Regions from separate parts of the Pantoea sp. X-Soil-TKNS-1279 genome, predicted to be linked through region 1. Evidence: predicted binding sites of a transcription regulator. Region 1 holds the regulator's gene; each other region holds the start of a gene.
What was found. The regulator Fur, encoded in region 1, represses iron uptake genes when iron is present. The targets are predictions, from matches to a motif close to ATAATAATGAGAACNACTATCAA.

Region 1 (8,132 bases):
CGATCCGGTGCTGTATCGCATTAAATTTGCTGAGCATCACCAGACTGGTAACAAATGGTGCATCTACCCGATGTACGATTTTACCCACTGCATCTCCGACGCACTGGAAGGCATTACCCATTCGCTGTGTACGCTGGAGTTCCAGGATAACCGTCGCCTGTACGATTGGGTGCTGGACAACATCAGCATTCCGGTTCACCCGCGTCAGTATGAATTCTCACGTCTGAATCTGGAATACGCGGTGATGTCAAAGCGTAAACTGACTCAGCTGGTGAGTGAAAAGGTGGTAGAAGGCTGGGATGACCCGCGTATGCTGACCGTGTCCGGTTTGCGCCGTCGTGGTTACAGCGCAGCCTCGATTCGTGAATTCTGCCTGCGTATTGGTGTGACGAAACAGGACAACATCGTTGAGATGGCCTCGCTGGAGTCATGTATCCGTGACGATCTCAACGAGAATGCGCCGCGTGCTATGGCGGTGCTGGATCCGCTGAAAGTGGTGATTGAGAACCTGCCTGCGGGTCATGAAGAGATCATCACCATGCCGAACCATCCGAACAAACCGGAAATGGGCACGCGTGAGGTTCCGTTCAGTCGTGAGGTGTGGATCGATCGCGCTGATTTCCGTGAGGAAGCCAACAAGCAGTACAAACGTCTGGTGCTGGGTAAAGAGGTCCGTCTGCGTAATGCTTATGTGATCCGTGCCGAGCGCGTAGCGAAAGATGATGAAGGCAATATCACCTGCATCTATTGTACCTGTGACGTCGATACCCTGAGCAAAGATCCGGCTGATGGCCGTAAAGTGAAAGGCGTGATCCACTGGGTTTCGGCGATCCATGCGCTGCCTGCGGAATTCCGTCTGTATGACCGTCTGTTCAGTGTACCGAACCCAGGTGCGGCAGAGGATTTCCTCACCACCATCAACCCGAACTCGCTGGAAATCAAACAAGGTTTTGTTGAGCCGGGTCTGCGTGATGCAGTAGCGCTTGCGCCGTATCAATTTGAACGTGAAGGTTATTTTTGCGCGGATAGCGTTTATTCGCAGCCTTCTAAGCTGGTATTCAACCGTACTGTCGGTTTGCGTGATACCTGGGCGAAAATCGGCGATTAATCCTTTTTGTCGTTTTCCCCATATCCTGATAAAAGGGCGAGAAATCGCCCTTTTTTATTGGCTGTAATTTGAGTTTAGCCATCTTTTATTCTGTGGCTTGCGAAACGTGCTTGTTATCGGGATTTGCAACTAATCTGACTTTAACAGAATTAATCCATTTACGAGTGTTAAAAACTTTTTTTCAGGTAGGCTATGCGCTCTCAGACGTTGCTCCGCGGGTTATAAAGGAAAAAAAATGACAAGTCTCGCTCAGGAAGCCAAACACAGCGTAGTGGTATTACATCAACTTATCGAACGTATTTTTAATCAGTCGGATAGCACCGACGACAGCATTGAATTGTTCCTTTCGCACTTTCACCCGGATTTCAAAATGGTGACACCGCAGGGCAAGCAACTGGATTTCAATGCGACGGAAGTGCTGTTCCGTCAACTGCGTGGTCAGCGTGAAGGGATGCGTATCGCCACCAGCGAACATGCCATCATCTCGCAACAAAGCAAGGAAGTGACGATTCAGTATCGTGAATTGCAAATGATGAACGGCACTAACCAGAGCCGCATTTCACTGGCGGTGCTGGATTGCAGCACCTCCATTCCGCGCTGGCGATATTTACAGGAAACGCTGGTGCAGTGATACAGCCATAAAAAAACCGGTGCCTGGCACCGGTTTTTTTATACTGCATAGCACATTTTACTGCTTGTCGTGGAGCGTCTCGTCTTCGCGGCAGTCTCCCAACGCACAGTGGCCGTACAAGTACAGACTGTGGTTAGTCAGCTTGATACCGTGACGTGTGGCGATTTCGCGCTGACGCGTTTCAATGGATTCATCGCTGAATTCGATCACTTTGCCACAATCCAGGCAGATCAGGTGGTCATGGTGATGCTGTTGCGTCAGTTCAAAGACGGATTTACCACCCTCGAAGTTATGGCGGGTCACGATTCCCGCGTCATCAAACTGGTTAAGAACGCGATAAACCGTTGCCAGACCAATCTCTTCGCCCATGTCGATCAGGCGTTTGTACAAATCTTCCGCGCTGACGTGATGGCATTCGGGTTCCTGAAGCACTTCCAGAATTTTCAGTCTGGGGAGCGTGACTTTCAGGCCAGCCTTCTTCAATGCGGAGTTGTTGTCAGTCATGCGGATATTGTCCTGTTACTTAGCTAGTCACTTGCGGCGCAGGGCCTTGAATGTCGATCACGCGCATTCTCATTTGCGTCTCATTATAGAACTCAAGCAGTGAAATGAAAACCAAGGCAATGTCCTGAAAATCACCAGTGGCTGTAAGGAGAAATGTCACTAACGCCGGCGGGGATCGTGCAGGTCTTTGTTTCCATTTCACTCAGCCTCATTCTGATGCCAGAGGAATAAGCGGATGACCGTTACGGGTATTCTACAGATTTGCGGGAAAAAGTTAAAAAACAGTAGCTATTATTTTTATAGGAAATTCCTTTAACTCAATGTGAGCCAGCGCCCACATTGAGGAGGGCAGGGGATCAGGCTTCAATGATCTCTTTCAGTTGCAGCTCATCGAAAATCTGTTTCACCCATTTATCAACACGTTCGTTGGTCAGTTCAGGCTGCCGATCTTCATCGATCGCCAGACCGAGGAAGTGTTTGTCATCTGCCAGACCTTTCGAGGCTTCGAAATGGTAGCCTTCGGTCGGCCAGTGTCCCACAATCACCGCGCCGTTTGGCTCGATGATATCGCGGATGGTGCCCATCGCATCACAGAAGTATTCAGCGTAATCTTCCTGGTCACCGCAGCCAAACAGCGCGACTAATTTGCCATTGAAATCAATTTCTTCCAGAGTCGGGAAGAAATCATCCCAGTCGCATTGCGCTTCGCCGTAGTACCAGGTCGGAATGCCCAGCAGCAGGATATCGAATGCTTCGAGATCTTCTTTGGTGCTCTTGGCAATGTCATGCACTTCGGCCACATCTTTACCCAGTTGTTTCTGGATCATTTTTGCAATGTTTTCAGTATTGCCGGTATCGCTGCCGAAGAAAATGCCTACGATTGCCATGAGTTAAGTAACCTCTTAAATCCTGATATATGGGTTGAATGCACAGTTAAGCGAATGATAGCAGACCGGGCAAAGTGGCGGAACTTGTAAAGCCGAGACTTTGTGTTCCTGCGTGCGGTCTGCGTGTGTTACGACAGTTTGAGTTGCGCCAGCAGCATTTGTTCAATCAATTCGCTACGGCTGATGTTCTGCTGCTCTGCCAGAGTATTAAGCGCGTCAACCGCTTCACTGCTCATTTTTAGCTCCACGCGACGCAAACCACGCACTTTGTCGCGTTTTAGCTGGTTGCGCTTGTTAATGCGCAACTGTTCGTCACGCGTTAGCGGACTGGTTTTGGGGCGACCGGGACGTCGCTCATCAGCGAAGAGATCGAGCGTGGTGCGGTCAGTTTGTTCTTTTGCCATTTTTTGTAAAACTGAGTGGGCGCGAACGGCGGAAAGGCGCTGCGCAATTTATACATTATCGGCCCAGCCACGGTGAAAAAATCATCCGCGGCAAATTTTTAGCGCGACATCATACTCCAGCACTCCTTGCGACGCCAACCTTTAACGTTTTGCGGCAAGCTTTTGCTTTTACAGTACAAAAAATCGGCGAACTGCGCGCAAAACCGCCTCAGGTTTTTCAGCATGGACCCAGTGACCGGCACCACTGATGACATGCGCATGCGCCTGTGGAAACTGGCGCAGCAATGCATCACGATGCTGATTGTCCAGATAAGGCGATTCGCTCCCGCGAATGAACAGCGCCGGATGTGGCCATGCAGGAACCTCATTCCAGCCGGAAATGGTGGCGTAATTATCCCACAGCACCGGCACATTAAAGCGCCATTCGCCATCCTGGAACGATTTCAGAATGAACTGAATGACCCCTTCTTCAGTCAACAGGGTGCGCATCACCTCGGCGGCTTCACCGCGACGCGTCACACCCGTGGCGCTCACGGCACGGATAGCAGCAAAAATCTCATCATGGCGGCGTGTCTGATAATCCACCGGCGCGATATCAATCATCACCAGCTTTTCAATGCGTTCCGGCGCAATGGCGCTTAACGTCATGGCAATTTTGCCACCCATCGAATGGCCGATTACGCCAACACGATCGAGGCCGTGGGCGTCAAGAGTGTCAACGATATCTTGCGCCATCGCCGCATAGTTCATCTCGTCGCTACGCGCGGACAGACCGTGATTGCGTACATCCACCTGCAAGGTGGGACGCGCATCGCGCAGGCCTCGCGCCAGCACGCCAAGGTTATCCAGGCTGCCAAACAGGCCATGAATTAACAGAATTGGAGGAGCATCAGGGGCAGATTGTTCAGTTTCCAGACGAGCATTCAAAATCATGGCAAAGTTCTTACGGTTGTGAGCTTCGCTTAGGTTATCATGAATCCACCTGCTCAGGAGCCAACCTGGTGGGCATTAGGGCATATTCCGACTTTTGCCCTGAAACGATGCCAGCGCTATCGGCCGCCTGGGATTTAACTTTATAATCCTCATGTTAGAGCCCGCTCACATTTTGCACGGCAGGATTTTGCTAAGGCCTTTGCAGAAATGCGTGGTTCTGTCATTTGCCAGAATCGTACGGAAAAAGATGAAAACGATTGAAGTTGACGAAGAACTCTACCGTTATATTGCCAGCCACACCCAGCACATTGGTGAAAGCGCCTCCGAAATTTTGCGCCGCATGCTGAAGTTCACTGCCGGTCAGAGTGCCCCTGCAACCTCTGCTGTTGTCGCCGTTGCGGCCAAAGAAGCCCAGTCGGTCGCAACGCAAGCCCGTCCGCAGGATCGCGTTCGTGCGGTACGTGAACTGTTACTTTCCGATGAGTATGCAGAGCAGAAAAAGGCGGTTAATCGCTTTATGCTGGTGTTGTCAACGCTCTATCGTCTTGATCCCGCAGCCTTTGCGGATGCCACGGCGTCACTGCAAGGACGCACCCGCGTCTATTTTGCCGGTGATGAGCATACGCTGCTGCAAAATGGCACCCATACTAAGCCGAAGCATGTGCCCGGCACACCGTACTGGGTGATCACCAATACCAATACCGGTCGCAAATGCAGCATGGTGGAACACATCATGTTAGCCATGCAGTTCCCGCAGGAACTGACAGAGAAAGTTTGCGGCACCATTTAAACCGAAGCGTCAGGGAGAAGCGCCAATGGCCAATCACCCCCGTGCCGGGCAGCCTGCCCAGCAGAGCGATTTGATTAACGTTGCACAATTAACCTCTCAGTACTACGTCCTGAAGCCGGATGTGGATAACCCTGAACATGCGGTGAAATTTGGTACTTCCGGTCACCGTGGTAGCGCAGGTCGTCACAGCTTCAACGAAATGCATATTCTGGCGATTGCGCAGGCCATCGCGGAAGATCGTAAGAAGAACGGCATCACCGGTCCGTGCTATGTCGGTAAAGACACCCATGCGCTGTCTGAACCGGCGATTTTGTCGGTGCTGGAAGTGCTGGCGGCTAACGGCGTCGACGTGATTGTGCAGCAGGACAACGGCTACACACCGACGCCTGCTATCTCCAACGCGATCCTTGAGCACAACAAACGCGGTGGCGCACTGGCTGATGGCATCGTCATCACCCCGTCGCACAACCCGCCGGAAGATGGTGGTATCAAATACAACCCGCCGAATGGTGGCCCGGCCGATACGAACGTCACCAAAGTGGTGGAAGATCGTGCTAACCAGCTGATGAAAGCGGGTCTGAAGGATGTAAAACGTCTGCCACTGGGTCAGGCGTGGGCCAGCGGTCATATCGTTGAGCAGGATCTGATCCAACCCTATGTTGAGGGGCTGGCGCAGGTGATCGACTTCCCGGCGATTCAGAAAGCGGGCCTGAAAATTGGTGTTGATCCGCTAGGTGGCTCTGGTATGGCCTACTGGCAGCGTATCGCAGAGCATTACAAGCTGGATATCACCATTGTTAACGATGCTATTGATCAGACCTTCCGCTTCATGCATCTGGACAAAGATGGCGTGGTGCGTATGGACTGCTCGTCAGAGTGCGCGATGGCTGGCCTGTTAGCGTACCGTGACAAATTCGACCTGGCTTTCGGCAACGATCCGGATTACGACCGCCACGGCATTGTGACGCCGGCTGGCCTGATGAACCCGAACCACTATCTGGCGGTGGCGATCAACTACCTGTTCCAGCATCGTCCACAGTGGGGCAAAGATGTCGCCGTGGGTAAAACCCTGGTGTCCAGCGCGATGATTGACCGCGTGGTGAACGACATTGGCCGCAAGCTGGTGGAAGTGCCAGTGGGCTTCAAATGGTTCGTTGATGGCCTGTTCGACGGCAGCTTCGGCTTTGGTGGTGAAGAGAGCGCCGGGGCGTCGTTCCTGCGTTTCGACGGCACGGCCTGGTCCACCGATAAAGATGGCATCATTCTGTGCCTGCTGGCGGCGGAAATCACCGCTGTCACCGGTAAAAACCCGCAGCAACATTATGATGAGCTGGCGGCGCGTTTTGGCGCACCAAGCTACAACCGTTTGCAGGCAGCTGCGACTTCCGCGCAGAAAGCGGCATTGTCGAAGCTTTCACCGGAAATGGTGAGCGCTGACACGCTGGCCGGTGATCCGATCACCGCACGTCTGACGGCGGCACCGGGTAACGGCGCATCAATTGGTGGTCTGAAGGTGATGACGGAGAACGGCTGGTTCGCCGCGCGTCCGTCCGGCACCGAAGATGCTTATAAAATCTACTGTGAAAGCTTCCTCGGCGCTGAGCATCGCCAGCTGATCGAGAAAGAAGCGGTAGAAATCGTGAGCGAAGTGTTGAAAAACGCTTAAGCACAGCGAAATGAAAAAAGGCGCGTTATGCGCCTTTTTTTATGGCATAAACCGATAACCAATGCCGGTTTCTGTCAGCAGATGGTTGGGTTGGGTGGGGTTGGTTTCGAGCTTCTGACGCAGATGCCCCATATAAATGCGCAGATAATGGCTATGCTCCACCGCATTTGGCCCCCAGACCTGGTTCAGCAACTGACGTTGTGTCAGCACTTTTCCAGCATTATTCAGCAGCAAACTGAGCAGACGGAATTCGGTCGGCGTCAGATGCACCTCTTCGCCAGCGCGCAGCACACGACGCGCCGCCAGATCGACCATCACGTCACCAAAACGCAATACCGGTTCGGACTGGCTGCCCTGATGACGTCGCAACGCCACACGCACCCGTGCCAGCAGTTCACCAATGCCAAAAGGCTTGGTGAGATAGTCATCGGCACCGGCATCCAGCGCATCGATTTTATCCTGTTCGTCCGTGCGGGCGGATAACACAATCACCGGCATGCTGCTCCACTGGCGCACTTCACGGATAAAGTCATTGCCATCGCCGTCGGGCAAACCGAGGTCGAGGATCACCAAATCGGGTTTGCGCGTGGCGGCTTCAATCAGGCCGCGTTGCAACTGCTCGGCTTCCACAATCTTTAGCCCTTCGCCTTCAAGCGCCAGGCGCACGAAACGGCGGATCTCCTTTTCATCTTCAACGATCAAGATGGTGGTCACGCGAACTCCTGCGGCAGAAATGGATAACGGTTCACTGTAGCAATAAATCGCGCCGCCGTCCGTGTTGAAATTTGTTACCCATTGGGAACCTTACATTTACATTCATGTAACTTAATTTCAGTGCGGCGATGAAATGGACAAAAAAAGATCAAAAAAGTGGTCGGATGAGTAGTAAAATTACACAACGAGGCGTAATATTTGTGTCAGATCACATTTTCTCAGACTCACCAGGAGGCAACCATGTATCAGGCATATCCGTTCTACAAAGTTGTGCTGCGCCGCGCGCTGGTGGTGTTGCTGGGGGTGCTGGCGCTCCCTGTGATGCTGTTCCGTGCCGATCGCGCACGCTTTTACAGCTATCTGCACCGTATGTGGTGCAAAACCAGCGCGAAGCCAGTTTGGCTGGCGCAATCTGAAGCGGCTGGCGGTATTTTCTGGTAACGCTGTTCCGCTGCCGTTCCACCCGGTGTCTTCCCTGAAGCACCGGGTTTTTTT
Region 2 (8,132 bases), 550 kb from region 1:
TGACTCATGCCGAAGATAATGGCCGTATGCTTAACAACCAGCCTCAGCCACCCGATATCCGTCTCGGCCCTCTTTTTAATGCGGTGCAACAGGCAAAATTTTATCCGGACCAGAAAACCTTTGCCGATGCGGTGCCGAAATATAACCCCTCATCGATTCTCGCCGACTGGCAGATGCAGAAAAGCCAGCGCAACTTCGACCTGAAACATTTCGTTGATGCCAATTTCACGCTGCCCAAAGAGCAGGATAAATACGTGCCTCCCGCCGGTCAGAGCCTGCGTGCCCACATAGATGGCCTGTGGCCGGTACTGACACGATCCACACCGCAGACCAGCCAGTACGATTCTCTGCTGCCGTTGCCCAAACCCTATGTGGTGCCCGGTGGTCGTTTCCGTGAGGTGTATTACTGGGATAGCTACTTCACCATGCTCGGCCTGGCGGAAAGCGGCCACTGGGATCGGGTGCAGGATATGGTGGATAACTTTGCCTCGGAACTGGATCGTTACGGCCATATCCCCAATGGCAACCGCAGCTACTATCTGAGCCGCTCGCAACCACCGTTTTTTAGCCTGATGATCGACCTGCTGGCGTCCCACGACGGTGACAGCGTCTACACCCACTATTTGCCGCAGTTACAGAAAGAGTATGACTACTGGATGGCGGGCAGTGACACGCTGGCTGCCGGTCAGGCCAGTAAGCGGGTGATTAAACTGAGCGACGGTACTCTACTCAACCGTTACTGGGACGATCGCGATGTGCCGCGTACCGAATCCTGGCTGGATGACGTGAATACCGCGAAGAAATCGACGCAGCGTGATAAGGCGCAGGTGTATCGCGATTTGCGCGCCGGCGCAGCATCCGGTTGGGACTTCAGCTCACGCTGGTTTACCGATGCGCACAATCTGGCGACCATTCGTACCAGCCAACTGGCCCCGGTCGATCTCAACAGCCTGCTGTTCCATCTGGAACAGACGTTATCTAAAGCCGAGAAGCTGGCGCATCACAATGATCAGGCGCAGCAGTTTGCCAGCAAAGCGGAAACCCGCCAGGCGGCGATCAATCGTTATCTGTGGGATGAGCAGCACGGCTGGTACGCCGACTACAACTGGCAAAGTAAGCAGGTTCATCCACAACTCACGGCGGCAGCGTTGTTCCCGTTATATATGCAACTCGCCAGCGATAAACAGGCGGATCGCACCGCTACTGCCGTGGAAAAACAGTTGCTGAAACCCGGCGGGCTGGTGACCACTACCATCAATAACGGCCAGCAGTGGGATGCCCCTAACGGCTGGGCTCCGTTGCAGTGGGTCGCGGTGACCGGACTGGAACATTATAAGCAGCCGCAACTGGCCCAGCAGATTGGTCAGCGCTTTTTACAGAACGTACAGATGACCTATGACAAGGAGCATAAGCTGGTTGAGAAATACGTGGTGGAAGGGGCGAAACTCGGCGGTGGCGGCGGGGGGGAGTATCCGTTACAGGATGGCTTTGGCTGGACCAACGGCGTAACCCTGATGCTGCTCGACAAATATTGTCCAAAAGAGAAAACCTGCGACAGCGCGCACGATATTCCGAATATGCCCACGCTGACCGCGACACAACCGTAATCCTTCTCTCCTGGCCGGGTCATTCGATCCGGCTATTTATCCATCGTAGCGGCGCGATTTATTGCGCATTTACGCGTTCGATGTCGGTAAAAACCGCGCGATAAATCGCGCCGCTACGCAATGCCCGGTTAATCAAACCTTCATTTACATCTTGAAACGCCTTTATCGAAAAGATAATAATTCTCACTCTTATAACGATTTCTATTATCTCATTTCTTTCGAAGGAACTAAGATGACCTGCCTGTTTACCCTCAATCGTTGCCGCGTGCTGTGCGCACTGGCCCTGGCGTTACCCGGCATCAGTTTTGCTGAAGATACGTTGGTGGTCACCGCACAACCGCAGGAGAGCGCCACCTCCCCCACGCAAGGCTATCTGGCGACACGCAGTAGCGGCGCAACTAAAACCGACCAGCCGCTGATCACCACGCCGCAGTCCATTTCGGTGGTGACGCGCCAGCAGATGGAAGATCAGGGCGCGACCGATCTTAACCAGGCGTTGAATTACACCCCTGGCGTGTTTACCAACTTTGGCGGCGCAGCAACCCGTTACGACACCATCTCGCTACGTGGCTTCCACGGCGGTGATGTCGATAACACCTTCCTTGATGGCCTGCGCGTCATGAGCGATGGCGGCAGCTTTAATATCCTGCAAGTGGATCCCTGGTTCCTGGATCGCATTGATATTATTAAAGGCCCCTCGTCGGCGTTATATGGCCAGACGGTGCCCGGCGGCCTGGTGAATATGGTGAGTAAACGACCGCAATTCGCTGAAGAGGGACATTTCCGCCTGTCGACCGGTACCAACGCGACCAACAGCGCGGCCTTTGATTACACCAACGCGATTAACGATCAGTGGGCATTTCGCCTGACCGGCATTACCCGCAACAGCGACACGCAATACGACCATACTCGCGAAGAGAAATACGCCATTTCGCCGCAGCTGATGTGGCAACCCAATGACGATACCAGCCTGATCCTGCGCGCTTATCTGCAAAAAGATCCGTCAGGCGGCTATCATGGTTCGGTGCCTGCCGAAGGTACGCTCTACAGCCACAATGGCCGCAAACTGAGCGACAGTTTTTATGAAGGCGATAGCGCGCTTGATCAGTTCAAACGTCATCAGCAGATCTACAGCTACGACTTTTCCCATCGTTTCAATGAAGTGTGGTCAGTTCACTCCACCGGCAGCTACAGCCACTCGAATGTCGATCTGGATCAGGTCTACCAGATTGGCTGGGATGCAACTAACCCGGACCTGCTGACGCGCTATTATTCTGGCGAGCGTTCGTCGCTGTCAGCCTGGGCAACCGATAACCAGTTGCAGGCGGATTTCAGCACCGGTGCGGTACAACACCGCGTCACTCTCGGGGCGGAATATCATCGTTATAAGAACGATATTCTCAGCGCCAGCGGCTACGCCAGCTCACTCAATCCGTGGACCGGCGTCGCAGTGGGCGGCATGCCGGACTACGACTGGGCAGCTGAGACGCGTCGTTACTATCAAACCGGTTTGTATTTGCAGGATGAACTGCAACTGGACCGCTGGCACCTTGATCTGTCTGGCCGCTATGACCGCATCGTTTCAGAAAATGGCACCAGCCGCCGCCAGGATGATCACGTTAGTGGCCGTGCCGCCCTGCTGTACGCCTTCGATAATGGACTCTCCCCGTATGTCAGCTGGAGCCAGGCCATCACCCCTGCTTCTCTGACCGACCCCTACGGCAACCAGCTAAAACCGACGACCTCTGAACAATACGAGGCCGGCGTGAAGTATCAGCCGGTTGGCACACGCGATATGTACTCGATTGCGGTGTACGACCTGACGCAGAATGATGTTGCCAACCGTGATGTGATTTCCGGCACCTATACGCCATCGGGCAAGGTCCATTCACAGGGTATCGAGCTGGAAGCACGTAACCAGATTACGCCACGCTTCAGCACCATCGCCGGATATACGCTGAATCATCTGCGCTTTAAAGATTCTGTCGATGGCAACGACGGCCATACCCCGTATGTCACCCCCAACAGCATGGCGTCATTCTGGGGTCATTATCAGTTCGACTACGGTCTGAGTGCCGGAGCTGGCGTGCGTTACATTGGTAAGCAGTGGGCGGATAACGAAAACACCACACGTTTGCCTTCGGTGACCTTGTTTGATGCGTCATTACGTGCCGATTTGGCCGCGTGGAACAGCAGCCTGAAAGGTGCATGGTTGCAGGTCAGTGGTAATAACCTGACCGATCGTAAATATCTCGCCGCCTGCTATGGCACCGGTTATTGCTACCGCGGCGCGGAACGCACCGTGACAGCGACCATCGGTTACGATTTCTGATGCCCCGACCGCATCTGCTGAAATCATCAGATGTGGTCTGAATCAGCGCGATACCCCGGTTGCCAGACGCATTAAGCGGTCAAACGCACGGTCAGATAACCAGCGACGCAGGAAGAGCAACGGTCTGGCACCGAAACCGACGGCGTAGCGCGTTTTGGGGCGGCGTGCCTTTACCGCTCTGGCAATGGTGTTGGCGGAGACAGACGTTTACGGCCCGCCTCCCCACCCATCGATTCGGCCATCGACTTCGCCTGCCCGGCATAAGCTCCCTGGCCAGAAACCTCGCGCAACTTGTCGGCGGCAATATCGGCCCACTCAGTGCGAATTCCCCCCGGTTCAACCACCACTACGTCGATGCCGAAAGGTTGCACTTCCATGCGCAGACAGTCGCTGATGGCCTCCAGTGCGAACATTGCACGCGCGCCTCGTCCAACGGCACATCTTCCACCGCGCCGTACGAGCCATAACCGGCATTATTCACCAACACGTCAATACGTCCTGACCTGGCGATGATCCGGGCGATACCCGCCTGCATCGATGCATCATCGGTCATATCCATCGCCAGGACATGAACACCGCTATCGGCCAGATTTTGCATCCGTTCAACACGGCGCGCGGCAGCATATACCGTGAAACCCAGGGCTTTGAGACGATGCGCGGTCGCTGCACCAATACCGGAAGAAGCGCCTGTGACAAGAGCAACTTTGGTGGTCATAACAGATTTCCTTAAACGAAAACGCAAGAACCAAGCGGCCAGGATTAGCCACTTTGTTAGCGAGAGAGTGTAGGTAATGGGTGAAGGCATTTCTCTGGCGAAAAGCGCCAAGTGCTCGAAACCGCGGATGTTATGGCCTGACGGGAGGACCACCCGCAACGCCCGGACCGGTTCACGCGTCGCCAGCCGAACGAATCTCAGGAAAAAGGTGATCTCAGCGATTTGCTGTGAGTCCGGGACCTCAGCGGGTAACTCAAGCCAACGTGGCGCTACCGTCAACTCACCCTGCTGACCGACCTCCACCGTCAGGCTCATTGGTGCTACCAGCTGCTTATATTTTGCGAGACGCTGAACCGCCTGCATCAGATTGGCGCTACACAGGGCCGCAAACAGCGGCGGGTTGAAAGACCGCAGCCACTATGCGCAGAGGGAACAGCTCGTCACCAGCTTCCGCCGCCATCGCACGCCAGAAGCGAAAATATTCATCGGACGTCAGCCCGCGATCCTGATGGGAAAACCTGTCTTCCGGCAGCCCCGCACGGCGCAGCACATGGTGAGCGGAAATCCCCATGTCCCTGAGCAGCGGTTGCCACCCGATATCCAGCGCAAAAGTATGGTTACGTTTCATTTTTTCAGTATAACGCTGCCAGAGAGACGCTGGCTGGCAAAATACGCCAACTTACCTGCCAAGTGCGCCAGCAACATGCGTGGAATGTAAAAAACCCGCCATCTGCTGCCAGATGACGGGTTTCAGGGAAACCGGATGGGTTAACTGCGCACTTTACGATAAATCCACAGCACCACAATGGCACCAATCACCGCCACTACGAAGCTGCCGAAGTTGAATCCGTCCACCTTACCAAAGCCAAACAGGGTACTGATCCAGCCACCAACCACCGCACCCACTACGCCGAGAACTACGGTCATAATGAATCCGCCACCGTCTTTACCCGGCATAATCCATTTAGCGACAATCCCGGCGATCAGACCAAAAATAATCCATGAAAGAATACCCATTTGTTGCTCCTTACTTTATTAATCAAGGTGTTCACAGCGCTAAGTATAGACGGAATATTTTGAGCTGCTGCACAAACGCAACGGGAAATAATAGTTAGCAGGCTAAAGCTTTTTTATCATGTACCGATAACTGACGGAAAGCCGCGCACGCGTGATAGTAACGATCGGATAGTGGAGCAGGACGTGAGAGAAGCCGATAAAGAACAATATATTAAACGAGGTACATTGGCCGTTCTGAATGTAATGAAGGACCTGTTACGTTTCCAGACCCCGCTAATGGTGAACTTCTCGCGCGGACAGTTTATCAGCCGCATGCTGGCGGCCGATGAAGATCAGGTGATCTTCGATCTGGGAAGCCATAGCCAGGATAATGAGATGGCTTTGCGGAGTGGTGAAGTCAACATCGCCGCTGAGACTCAGGGGGCAAAAGTCGAGTTCAGTCTGAGCAGTTTGCAGAAGGTGGACTACGAGGGGTTGCCTGCCTTTGCCGCTGCCCTGCCGGAGCTGGTGTGGCAAATTCAACGCCGTGAATTCTTCCGTGTTAACGCGCCGATGGAGCCTGTCTTCTGGTGCCACAGTGAATGGCCGGATGGTAACAAAGCACGCTTTCGCTTGCAGGATCTGTCACTGGGTGGCATTGGGGTACTGGTGGATGAAAAACTGCCGGAAGATTTAAACAGCGGCGACACCTTTAAGAAACTGCGCGTCGAACTGGGCGAATATGGTCAGTTTGAGGTGACGGCACAACTGCTGCACATCGGTGAGCGCAGCACCATTACCAGTAAGAATGAAACCCGCGTGACACCCCGGCTAAGCTTCCGTTTTACCGCCATCGAGCCAGTGCAGGAGCGCCAGCTACAGCAGGTGATTTTTGCGCTGGAGCGCCTGGCGCGTGATAAGGCGAGTCGGTTTCAGTAGTATTGCATTGGCTTCTTTTCCCCTCACCCTAACCCTAACCCTCTCCCGCAAGCGGGAGAGGGAACTGATCGAGCACAATTTCCACAAGTGGGAGAAGGAAACTGAACGAGCACATTTTTCGTTAGCGGGAGAAGGGAACAGTTCGGGCAGATTGCACGTCTCCCTCTCCCGCTGGCGGGAGAGGGCTGGGGTGAGGGCTCAGGCCGCACCTTCCAGTCAAGGCTGGTAACGACAGCGTGCCACGGCTGCCAGCCATCCCTGATAATTTTCCTGCATGCTTTGCGCCTGCTCCTGTCGCGGATAGATCACGCTTCCCCCCTGTAACGCCGCCATGTCACTGCCCTGCTGCCACCAGCCCAGTGTGCGTCCGGCCAGCAACGCGGCTCCCAGCGCTGAGACTTCGGGAGTGGGTACGCGGCGCAACGGGCGTTGCAACACATCGGCCTGCAACTGCATCAGCCAGCTATTTTCCGTGGCGCTACCGTCAACGCACAGGGCCGGAAGCTGCACGCCACTCGCCTGCTGCATGGCAAAAAACACATCGGCAATCTGAAAGGTAATGGATTCGAGTGCCACGCGTGCCAGCACCGCCGGGGTTGCCGCATCGGTCAAACCGCACAGCATGCCGCGCGCTTGCAGATCCCACCAGGGCGCGCCGAGGCCGGAGAGCGCCGGGACAAAATAGATACCCTGGTTGCTCGCGGTGCTTTGCGCCTGTCGGGTCAACTCACGCGGGTCGCTGATGCCAATCATCCGTCCCAGCCAGGCAGCCCCCGAGCCGGTATGGGTGATGTTGCCCTCAAAGGCAAAGCGTAAAGTGCCATCATGCCACGCCACCGTGGTGCTCAGGCCATTTTCGGTCAGTAACGGTGTCGCCATCGACATCATCAACGAGGAGCCGGTGCCGTAGGTGGCTTTCACCACTTCCTCGCTACCGCTACGCTGTGCCTGAAGCGCGGCGTGGGAATCACCGATGCGTGCCAGCAGCGGCGTGCCGGGTGGCAAACCGGGGATATCCTCAATCGCCACTTCCCCCTGCGCACTGGCCGACGGCACGATGACCGGCAGCGCCGCGCGGGGAATGTGAAATAGCGCCAACAATTCATCATCCCAGTCGCCACTGTGCAGGCTATACAACTGGGTGCGCGCGGCGTTGGCATGATCAGTGACGAAACATTTGCCGCCCGTAAGCTGCCAACTGAGCCAACTGTCGACCGTACCAATACACAACTCCCCCGCCTGCGCACGCGCCAGACCATCCGGCAAGGTCGCCAGCATACCGGTCAGCTTGGCCGCGGGAAACATCGGGTCCACCGCCAGCCCGGTCAGGCCGGTGATACGCGGTGCTTTTCCCGCCTGGCGTAAGTCACGACAGAACGATTCGGAACGGCGATCCTGCCAGCTCACCAACGGGGTTAAGGGTTGCCCATCGCGCCGTTGCCAGATCAACACCGATTCACGCTGGTTGCTGATCGCCACCGCCTCCACAGGCTCGCCGTGGCACTGCGCAAGGCAGTCGCTTACCGCCTGTTTCACCGCCTGC
Region 3 (8,132 bases), on a different replicon from region 1:
AAGATGTTTTTACGGGGTGATCTATTGAGGGCTAATTATTAAATTTCCCTAATGCGGCATGGAGCATAAAAGGCAGGGGAATGGGCCGATTAGACGCTATTTTGTCCATCTTGCAGCCTTTGTGGGGTTTTAAGCGCCCTCGGTCATCAGTGTGGTAAATGTGATCTGGATCATGTTTTTCCGTAAAAGCGCCTTCAGCGCGCAATAACCATAAAATAATTTCGCGCTGAAGGCGGCGTTTCCCTGCGCCAGATCAAGCCATTACGGGCAAAAATCCGTTTTGACTTAAAATCTGTTGGGCGACAGGGGATTGCAGAAAATCTGCCAGTGACTGTGCTGACGGCTGACAAAGCGCCCAGGCGTATTCGGCCCGAATGTTACAGGCTGGCGGAATGGTGAAGATGTGCAGCTCAGGACATACGGTCAGGCGCGGTGCGTAGCTGGTGTAACCGATAAACATATCCGCATGATCCTGTGCCAGCAGCCATCGGGCAGCCAACTCGCCGGGTGGCACGATCAGGCTTTGTGGCCCACCGACCAGGCAACGGGCTTTGTTCTCCAGTAAGCGACCCATGCCGTGCTGCCGCTGCTCAATGGCGGCAAACAATTGCCAGGTATAGTCGCCGGAAGGATCGCTATGCGGCGTGGAGGTGGCGAGTCGCAGGTCAGGGCGAGTCAGCACGGTTAACCAATCTTCTCCCGGTCTGACCCGATCGCGCTTCACGGTCAGGCACAGGCTATTGGCGGCAAAGCGGCCGGTTTGTTGCGCCAGCCCGCATTGCCGCAAGTGCTCCGCGTGGGCGGTGTTCGCAGAGGCGAACAGGTCACAGCTTTCCCCGGCCAGAATACGTTCACGCAGCAAACCCGCCGGGCCGAAATCAGTGTCGACCGGTGATCCCCAGGCCGCTACTAACGCTGGCCAGACGGGCCGAAGGCTACCTGCTGCCAGGACGCGCAACGTTGTCATGATAATGTGTCCGGTAAAATTGTTGATACCAACGATCGGCTTCCTTCTGCATGTTGATGTCGCGGAATTTTTCCGGGTAGAGTTTCTTCGCCATCCACAATTCACCCAGCCCGATGGCTTCCGGCATCGGATAACCCCAGGCTTTGGCATATTCCGGCATCAGCCAGACACGATGGTGCTTCACCGCATCGATGCTCTGCCATTGCGTGCTGTGCGTGATCTCATCCACCACCTGTGGGTAGCGGTCCTGCACAAAAATGACCTGCGGATTCCAGGCAATCACCTGCTCCATGCTCACCTGTTTGAAACCCTGAATGGTGGCAGCGGCGACATTCAACGCCCCGGCGTGAGACATCATTAGCCCGGTATATTTTCCGGCACCGTAGGTGGTGAGATCCGGGTTCGCCATATAAGCCCGTACCCGTTGTTGCTCAGGCACGGAACGCAGACGATCGGTGACCTTCTGACGACCGGCGAACGCGGCGGCAATCAAGGCTTTGGCCTGCGCTTGTCTGTTGACCACTTCGCCAATCAGCGTGATGCCCTCCTTAATCCCCAGATTGTAGGCCTGCTCCTCATCCTGCATGGCAGGGTTGATTTTGCCTTGCTGACCGGCGTCGTCATGGCGCAGCGAGATGGCGATCACCGGAATGCCCAGCGCGGAAATTTTATCGATCATCTCCTTCGGCGCGTAGTTGGTGACAAACACCACCTGCGGATGCAGCGCCACCAGGCTCTCCATATCAACGTGAGTGAGATCGCCGAGCATCGCTTTGTGATTCAGTTCCGGCACCAGCGTGGCGTAGCCATCGCCGAGTTGTTGTTTCCAGTTGGCGAGAATGCCGACGATTTTGTCGGTGGCATTGAGTTGCACCAGCAAATTGAGGGTTTGATGTTGCAGTACCACCACGCGGTCAACCTGATCGGGAATGGTCACCTGACGGCCAATCTGGTCTGTGACCACCCGGCTGGCAAAACTGGATAAAGAGGTAAGCAATAACACGCCCGCCAGGGCGTAACGGTAAAAAGGGCGATTCATAATAACTCCTGGTTTCGATATGTGCGGAAGTATATAGCGATGGAGGTGGAGGGGATATACAGCATTGCCCTTTTAATTTTTATCGATATATAATAATTTACACAACGATAATAATAACCTTACAAAACAATACCATAAGTAAATATTTTATTAATCCAGGCAATGGCAAGGTAATGGAAATTAAATCGCGTAACACCCCGCTTATCAGTCTGATTAGCGTCAGCATACTGATGGCGATTCACGCCCAGGCGGCGGAACAACCCGCTCTGACCGTCACCGCAAACCCGAATAACACCCCGTCATCGGTCGAGAAAAAAGCCACGTTAGGTAATTCAGGCAGCCAGGAAATCCGTAATACGCCCTGGTCAGTGCAAACGGTTTCACCGCAATTAATGAAACGCCAACAGCTAAAAAGTATCAGCGATATTTACCGCTATATGCCTTCGGTGCAGGGGGATGGTGCCCGACCACAAACGCGAGGTATGCAAGGAAGCGTGGTGCAGAACAGCATGATTGACGGATTGAATGTCGTCTCCACCACGGATTACGCCGCCGCGCAGTTTGACCATCTGGAAGTGCTGAATGGTTTGGCCGGTTCGCTATATGGACCGACTAATCCGGCGGGATTATTTAATTTTGTCAGCAAACGTCCCACCGATTCCCCACAACATAGCGTCACTATCGGCGCGGGAACCGGCATCAGCCATTTGCTGGCGGGGGATTTTAGCGGTCCACTGGATGATAACGATCGGCTGCGTTATCGCCTCAATCTGCTGGATGATGAAGGCAGTGGCTACGTCACAGGCAGCAAAAAGCGCCGCCAACTGGTCAGCTTCGCGCTGGATGCCAACCTCACCGATCAGACGGTGCTGGAAACCAATTTTAGCTACTACCATTTTTACGACAAAGGGCTGCCGGGTAAATTCGCGCTGGGTAGCGGTCTGACCTTCCCGGCAGCGCCAGATCCGAAAACCGCCCATCTCGGCCAATCTTACGCCGGGGATAATAACCACACCCTGACGGCGGGCGTGCATCTGAAACACGATTTCGATGGAAACTGGCAAGGCGAGGTGGCCGTGCTGCGTCAAATTGCCGACCGTGAATCAACAGCGGTGACCAATACCTTTACCGATAACCAGGGGCATTACACCACCACCACCTCATCCGCCACTGCCAGCCGTTTTACCATCAACAGTTACCTGGCAAACCTCAATGGTGAAGTAGATACCGGCTGGGTCCACCATCAAATCGCCGCCGGGGTACGGGGGTTCGTCTGGAAAAATATGAACCCGAAAGCCGGTGGCACCAGCACATTGGGCAGCGCGTCGTTGGATAATCCCCAGGCATTTGCCGAGCCGGACTATCCCGATTTTACCGATCGCTATCACTCAGCCACCGCCACCCAACATGCGTTTTTGCTCAGCGATAATCTGGCGTTTTCTCCGCAGTGGAGCCTGCTGCTGGCGGGCAGCGAAAGCCTGCTTAGCTCGGCCAACTACAGCAAAACCGGCAGCCGCAGCAGCGAGTCGTCAAATAGTGGTTTTAGCGGCTCAGCCAGCCTGATGTATAAGCCGGTTGATCCGCTGACGCTGTATGTCAGCTACGCCGACAGCCTGCAACAGGGCGACACCGCACCCGCCACCGCCAACAACGCAGGCAACATCCTGGCGCCGTATCGTAGCCGTCAGGTTGAGGTGGGGAGCAAACTGGCGGTCAATAAATTGCTGCTGACTGCCGCACTGTTTCAGATCAAGCGTCCTTATGCCTTTACCAACGCCAACGGTGACTATGCGGTGGACGGTGAGCAGCGTAACCGGGGCATTGAGCTGATGGCCGACGGCGATGTCACCGAGCGTTTACACGTCTATGGTGGCATGACCTGGCTGGACCCGCGTCTGCTGAAAACCGCCAGCGCGCAGACGGAGAATAAACAAATCGTCGGTTTGTCGCGCTATGTTGCCAGCCTGTTTGCCGCTTACGACCTGCCAATGCTGAGCGGTACCGATATTCACGGCGGCATGCATTATGTCGGGCGTCGTAGTACCGACAACCAGAACGAGGGTTGGGTCAGCGGTTACACCACGCTGGATGCGGGGGCGGCGTGGAAGACGCAACTGTTCAACACCGCCACCACCTTCCGCCTTGATGTCACTAACCTGACCAATCGCCACTACTGGACCAATATCGTGCCGGGTGGGCTAAACGGCTACAGCGGTTCTGGCTATGCCAGCGCGCAACTGGGCGAACCGCGTATGGTTCAGGTTTCCATGCAACTCAATTTCTGATCGGGAGCAAGGCCATGTTAAAACCTTTCTGCGGGCTGGCGCTGCTGGTAATTAGCGCTGTGGCTCAGGCCCAAACGGTGACGGACGATGTGGGTCAGCAGGTGGCAATTAGCCATCCGGTGACGCATATCGCCGATGCCTGGTTCGCTCACCATTCGTTGCTGATGACGCTGGGAGCGGGGGACCGTATTGTGGCGACGGTGAATCATCCGGCCGATCGCCCCTGGATGTTTAAGGTGCAGCCAACGTTGTTTCAGGCGCTACAGGCGCACGGTAAAACCTTCGCCAGCGAAGCGCTGGTGGCGCGTCATGTCGATGCGATTTTCGTTCCGGCCCATGATCCTGATGCCCAGTCTTACCGGCTGGCGGGGATCCCGGTGCTGGAGATGCAATTTGATGACTTTGCCTCGCTGCGCCGCTCCCTCACCACCACCGCGCAGGTGGTGGGTACGGCTGAGGCCGAGGCACGCGCGGTGGCGTATAACCATTATCTCGATCAGCAAATTACCCGCATTCAGGCGAAAACACAGGGGTTAAGTGCCAGTCAGCGTCCTCGCGTGCTGCATATTCAGTCGCTGCATCCGTTGAAAGTGGATGGCCGCGACACCCTGATTGATAGCTGGATCTCGCTGGCGGGAGGACGCAATGTTGCGGCGGGCATTGAAGGCAATATGAAGCCGATCTCCCCAGAGGAGGTGATTCGCTGGAACCCGGATGTGATCATTATTGGTGCAGGTGCGGGAACCCTGGCGGATTCCGATTACGCTGCTCTGTTTGGCAGCGTCAATGCGGTGAAAAATCATCGGGTGTGGCAGAATCCGGCAGGGGTGTTTCCGTGGGATCGCTATGGCACCGAGGTGGCGCTCCAGATTCAATGGGCCGCAGCCAAATTGCATCCTGAGCTGTTTCCCGATCTGAATATCGTCGACGCCACGCGCGATTTTTATCGCCAGTTTTATGCGTATCCATTGAGCGCCGCTGAGGCCGGACGCATCTTACAGGCGCTGCCGCCTGCAACCTAAAACCGCAGCGAATAAAATGCTACAGCAAATAAATCAACAATTTTAAGCATGAAAGAAAGCCGCACCTGTTGGACCAATAATTCAGCAGTTAAATAAAATTACAAGACATATCAAGCTGTTCCCTTTACATATCTCTACAATCAACGAAATAAGCACCGGGGATGGCGGCATCTCTCCCCGGTTGCGTAGCGGCGCGATTTATCGCGCTGTTTTTTTTAGGGTTAAAATCGCGCCGCTACCTTGTGTCTTTTAACGGAGTCGCCTTAATTCTTAAGGTTAACTTAATGTTGAGATGTGGCTCACATCAGGGAGCAAAATAATATCTGGCAATGTCACGAGCAAATAGAGTTTTTCCTTTTTTTACTATGCTGGTTAGCGGGAATGTTTATTATTCTCACGGGGAGTGATACTAATAATTATTATCATTTCGCTTTTAGCCACTTTTGGGAGCACTCAACTTGCTGGCCACGTTCATTATCGCATTGCGCGAAGGCCTTGAAGCCGCATTAATCGTAGGCATTATCGCCGCTTTCTTACGCAAAAATGGCCGTTCGCTCACCGCGATGTGGTTGGGTGTCGGTTGTGCGGTGATACTCTCCCTTGGCGTGGGTTTTGTGCTGAACCTGACCGAAAACGCGTTACCGCAGGCGCGTCAGGAGATGATGGAGTCCATTATCGGCCTGGTGGCAGTGTTTTTTGTCACCGGCATGGTGATGTGGATGAACAATCATGCGCACAACCTCAAGCGTCAGTTGGAAACCGAAGCAGCAGAAGCCATCAGCCATTCCAGCGCCTGGGCGTTGACCAGCATGGCGTTTCTCGCGGTACTGAAAGAAGGCTTCGAAACCAGCGTATTTCTACTGGCGACTTTTTCCGCTTCGCAGTCGGCTGCCTGGGCGGCGGTGGGTGCCGTATTGGGGTTACTGGCTGCCGTACTGGTAGGATGGGGCATCTATGTCGGTGGCATCCGTATTAACCTGTCGCGTTTCTTCCGTCTTACCGGGTTGTTCCTGATTCTGGTTGCTGCCGGTTTAATTATCTCCGCGTTACGTAGCGCGCATGAAGCGGGATGGTTAAACACCGGACAACAACGCATTGTTGACCTGAGCTGGCTGGTGACTCCCGGCACCGTGCAATCGGCGCTGATTACCGGCGTGCTGGGTATTCCGGCAGATCCGCGTCTGGTGGAATTCGCAGGCTGGATTATCTATATCGTGGTGGTCGCGGCGATGATCTACTGGCCTGCCCACTTAAGACCGACACCAAAAAGAGCCGCACAGTTCACCACCGTGACCGGCGCGGGCCTGACGATCACCGCGTTGTTACTGTTCTTTGGCTATCCGGCACCGGATGTGGACATTCCTGATCAAATTCCGTTGGTCAGCCGCACCTCGCAGCAACCGGTCGGCCATATCAGCAGCCAGCCCGGCGCAGGCAAACAGTTTGCCGTCACGCTTGAGGGACAGGCAGCGGAAACGCTGGTGGTGCCTGCCGATCAGCTCAGCAACGTCAGCACCTCGGGGCGTCAGGAGTGGCAGGCGAGTTTCAGCTATGAACCCGCCGATGCCAGTTCACCGCTGACGCTCGACCAGGTCATGGCCGCCTATGGCAACCGCATCCCGGTTGGCTTAAGTCCGTCACAACATCCCGGTCCTTATGACGCCAAATGGACGGTGAATTGCCGTGTTGATGCCGCCATGAGGCGTGGCGTGTTGGTGAGCGCGGAATCTCAGGCCGGCACCTTTATCACGTTATCGGGCGGTGGCCTCCAGTCTCCCCGCACCATCAGCGCGCGGGCGCGTACCGCAGAAGCCGGGTGCGACTGGCAGATCAGCCCGACCTGGTCACAGGATATTGAACAACGCTTGCGTGATGCGGTTGTTGCTCATGATATCTGGCACTTCTGGGCCGTTATTTTACCTTCACTTTTTGCCATTCTGGCCTTCACCTGCTTTTTCTCAGCCAGTCTCCAGTTCCGGCGGCTGAAAGGTGTTCGTGCCCGAGGACGCAGCAAACAGGGACTGCTGGACAGTTCAACTCACCAACTGCCTGAAAAATAAACAGGAAGGCACGATGAAGACAAAACCGTTCTCTACAAAATACGCGCTGATTGCAGCAGGGATTTCTGCGGCTTTAATGCTGTCCGTGGATGCGCAGGCGGCTACGGCAGCGCCGGTGAAAAACGGCGCTTCACAGGTCAACATCACCATGACCAGTGAAGGCGATGGCACCTGCCATATCGACCATACTTCGGCGAAAGCGGGTCCGGTCACCTTCACCGTGGTCAATAAAACCGCGACCTCACTGACTGAGCTGGAACTGTTAAGCGACAACCGTATTCTGGGCGAAAAAGAGAACCTCGCACCGGGCCTGCCTGCGGTGAAATTCACCGTCACGCTGGACGGCGGCACCTACCAGATTTATTGCCCGGGGGCGAAACAGGAGTTGACTAACTTTACCGTCACCGGTAAAGCGGCGGCAGCTCCGACCGGCAGCGTCGCGACGCTGTTGGAAGAGGGCACCAAAGGTTACGCCAGCTATGTTAACGGCGTAGTGGATGCCATGGTGGTGGCGGTCGATCGTCTGAAGGCAGACATTGATGCGGGCGATCTGGAAAAAGCCAAAGCAGACTACGCCAAAGCGCGTCCGTTCTACGAACGTATCGAATCTGACGTCAGCGGCTTCGTGTTACCGGGCTTTAAAGCCACCGATAATGCAGGCAACCTCGATTACTTAGTCGACATGCGTGCGTCCAACATCGATCCGAAAGTGGGCTGGCATGGTTTCCACGCTATTGAACGTGAGCTGTTCAGCAAAAA

Region 2: the regulator Fur is predicted to act here: its motif matches at 1,778-1,800, upstream of AC6I8N_RS08685 (TonB-dependent siderophore receptor).
Region 3: the regulator Fur is predicted to act here: its motif matches at 5,717-5,739, upstream of efeU (iron uptake transporter permease EfeU).

Annotation. Positions count from the first base shown of each region.
Region 1 is NZ_AP035948.1:1,274,716-1,282,847, forward strand. It holds gene glnS (glutamine--tRNA ligase) at 1-1,108, shown strand, start outside; gene AC6I8N_RS05905 (hypothetical protein) at 1,344-1,739, shown strand; gene fur (ferric iron uptake transcriptional regulator) at 1,797-2,243, opposite strand; gene fldA (flavodoxin FldA) at 2,600-3,130, opposite strand; gene ybfE (LexA regulated protein) at 3,259-3,534, opposite strand; gene ybfF (esterase) at 3,703-4,467, opposite strand; gene seqA (replication initiation negative regulator SeqA) at 4,715-5,257, shown strand; gene pgm (phosphoglucomutase (alpha-D-glucose-1,6-bisphosphate-dependent)) at 5,283-6,923, shown strand; gene kdpE (two-component system response regulator KdpE) at 6,963-7,637, opposite strand; gene AC6I8N_RS05945 (DUF2517 family protein) at 7,878-8,078, shown strand.
Region 2 is NZ_AP035948.1:1,822,436-1,830,567, reverse strand. It holds gene treA (alpha,alpha-trehalase TreA) at 1-1,607, shown strand, start outside; gene AC6I8N_RS08685 (TonB-dependent siderophore receptor) at 1,840-3,939, shown strand; gene AC6I8N_RS08680 (hypothetical protein) at 4,110-4,316, opposite strand; gene AC6I8N_RS08675 (SDR family NAD(P)-dependent oxidoreductase) at 4,286-5,017, opposite strand; gene AC6I8N_RS08670 (AraC family transcriptional regulator ligand-binding domain-containing protein) at 5,028-5,282, opposite strand; gene AC6I8N_RS08665 (GlsB/YeaQ/YmgE family stress response membrane protein) at 5,423-5,671, opposite strand; gene AC6I8N_RS08660 (flagellar brake protein) at 5,855-6,589, shown strand; gene AC6I8N_RS08655 (FGGY family carbohydrate kinase) at 6,806-8,132, opposite strand, start outside.
Region 3 is NZ_AP035949.1:374,991-383,122, reverse strand. It holds gene AC6I8N_RS21875 (substrate-binding domain-containing protein) at 254-967, opposite strand; gene AC6I8N_RS21870 (ABC transporter substrate-binding protein) at 936-2,006, opposite strand; gene AC6I8N_RS21865 (TonB-dependent receptor) at 2,180-4,291, shown strand; gene AC6I8N_RS21860 (ABC transporter substrate-binding protein) at 4,306-5,313, shown strand; gene efeU (iron uptake transporter permease EfeU) at 5,772-7,373, shown strand; gene efeO (iron uptake system protein EfeO) at 7,387-8,132, shown strand, end outside.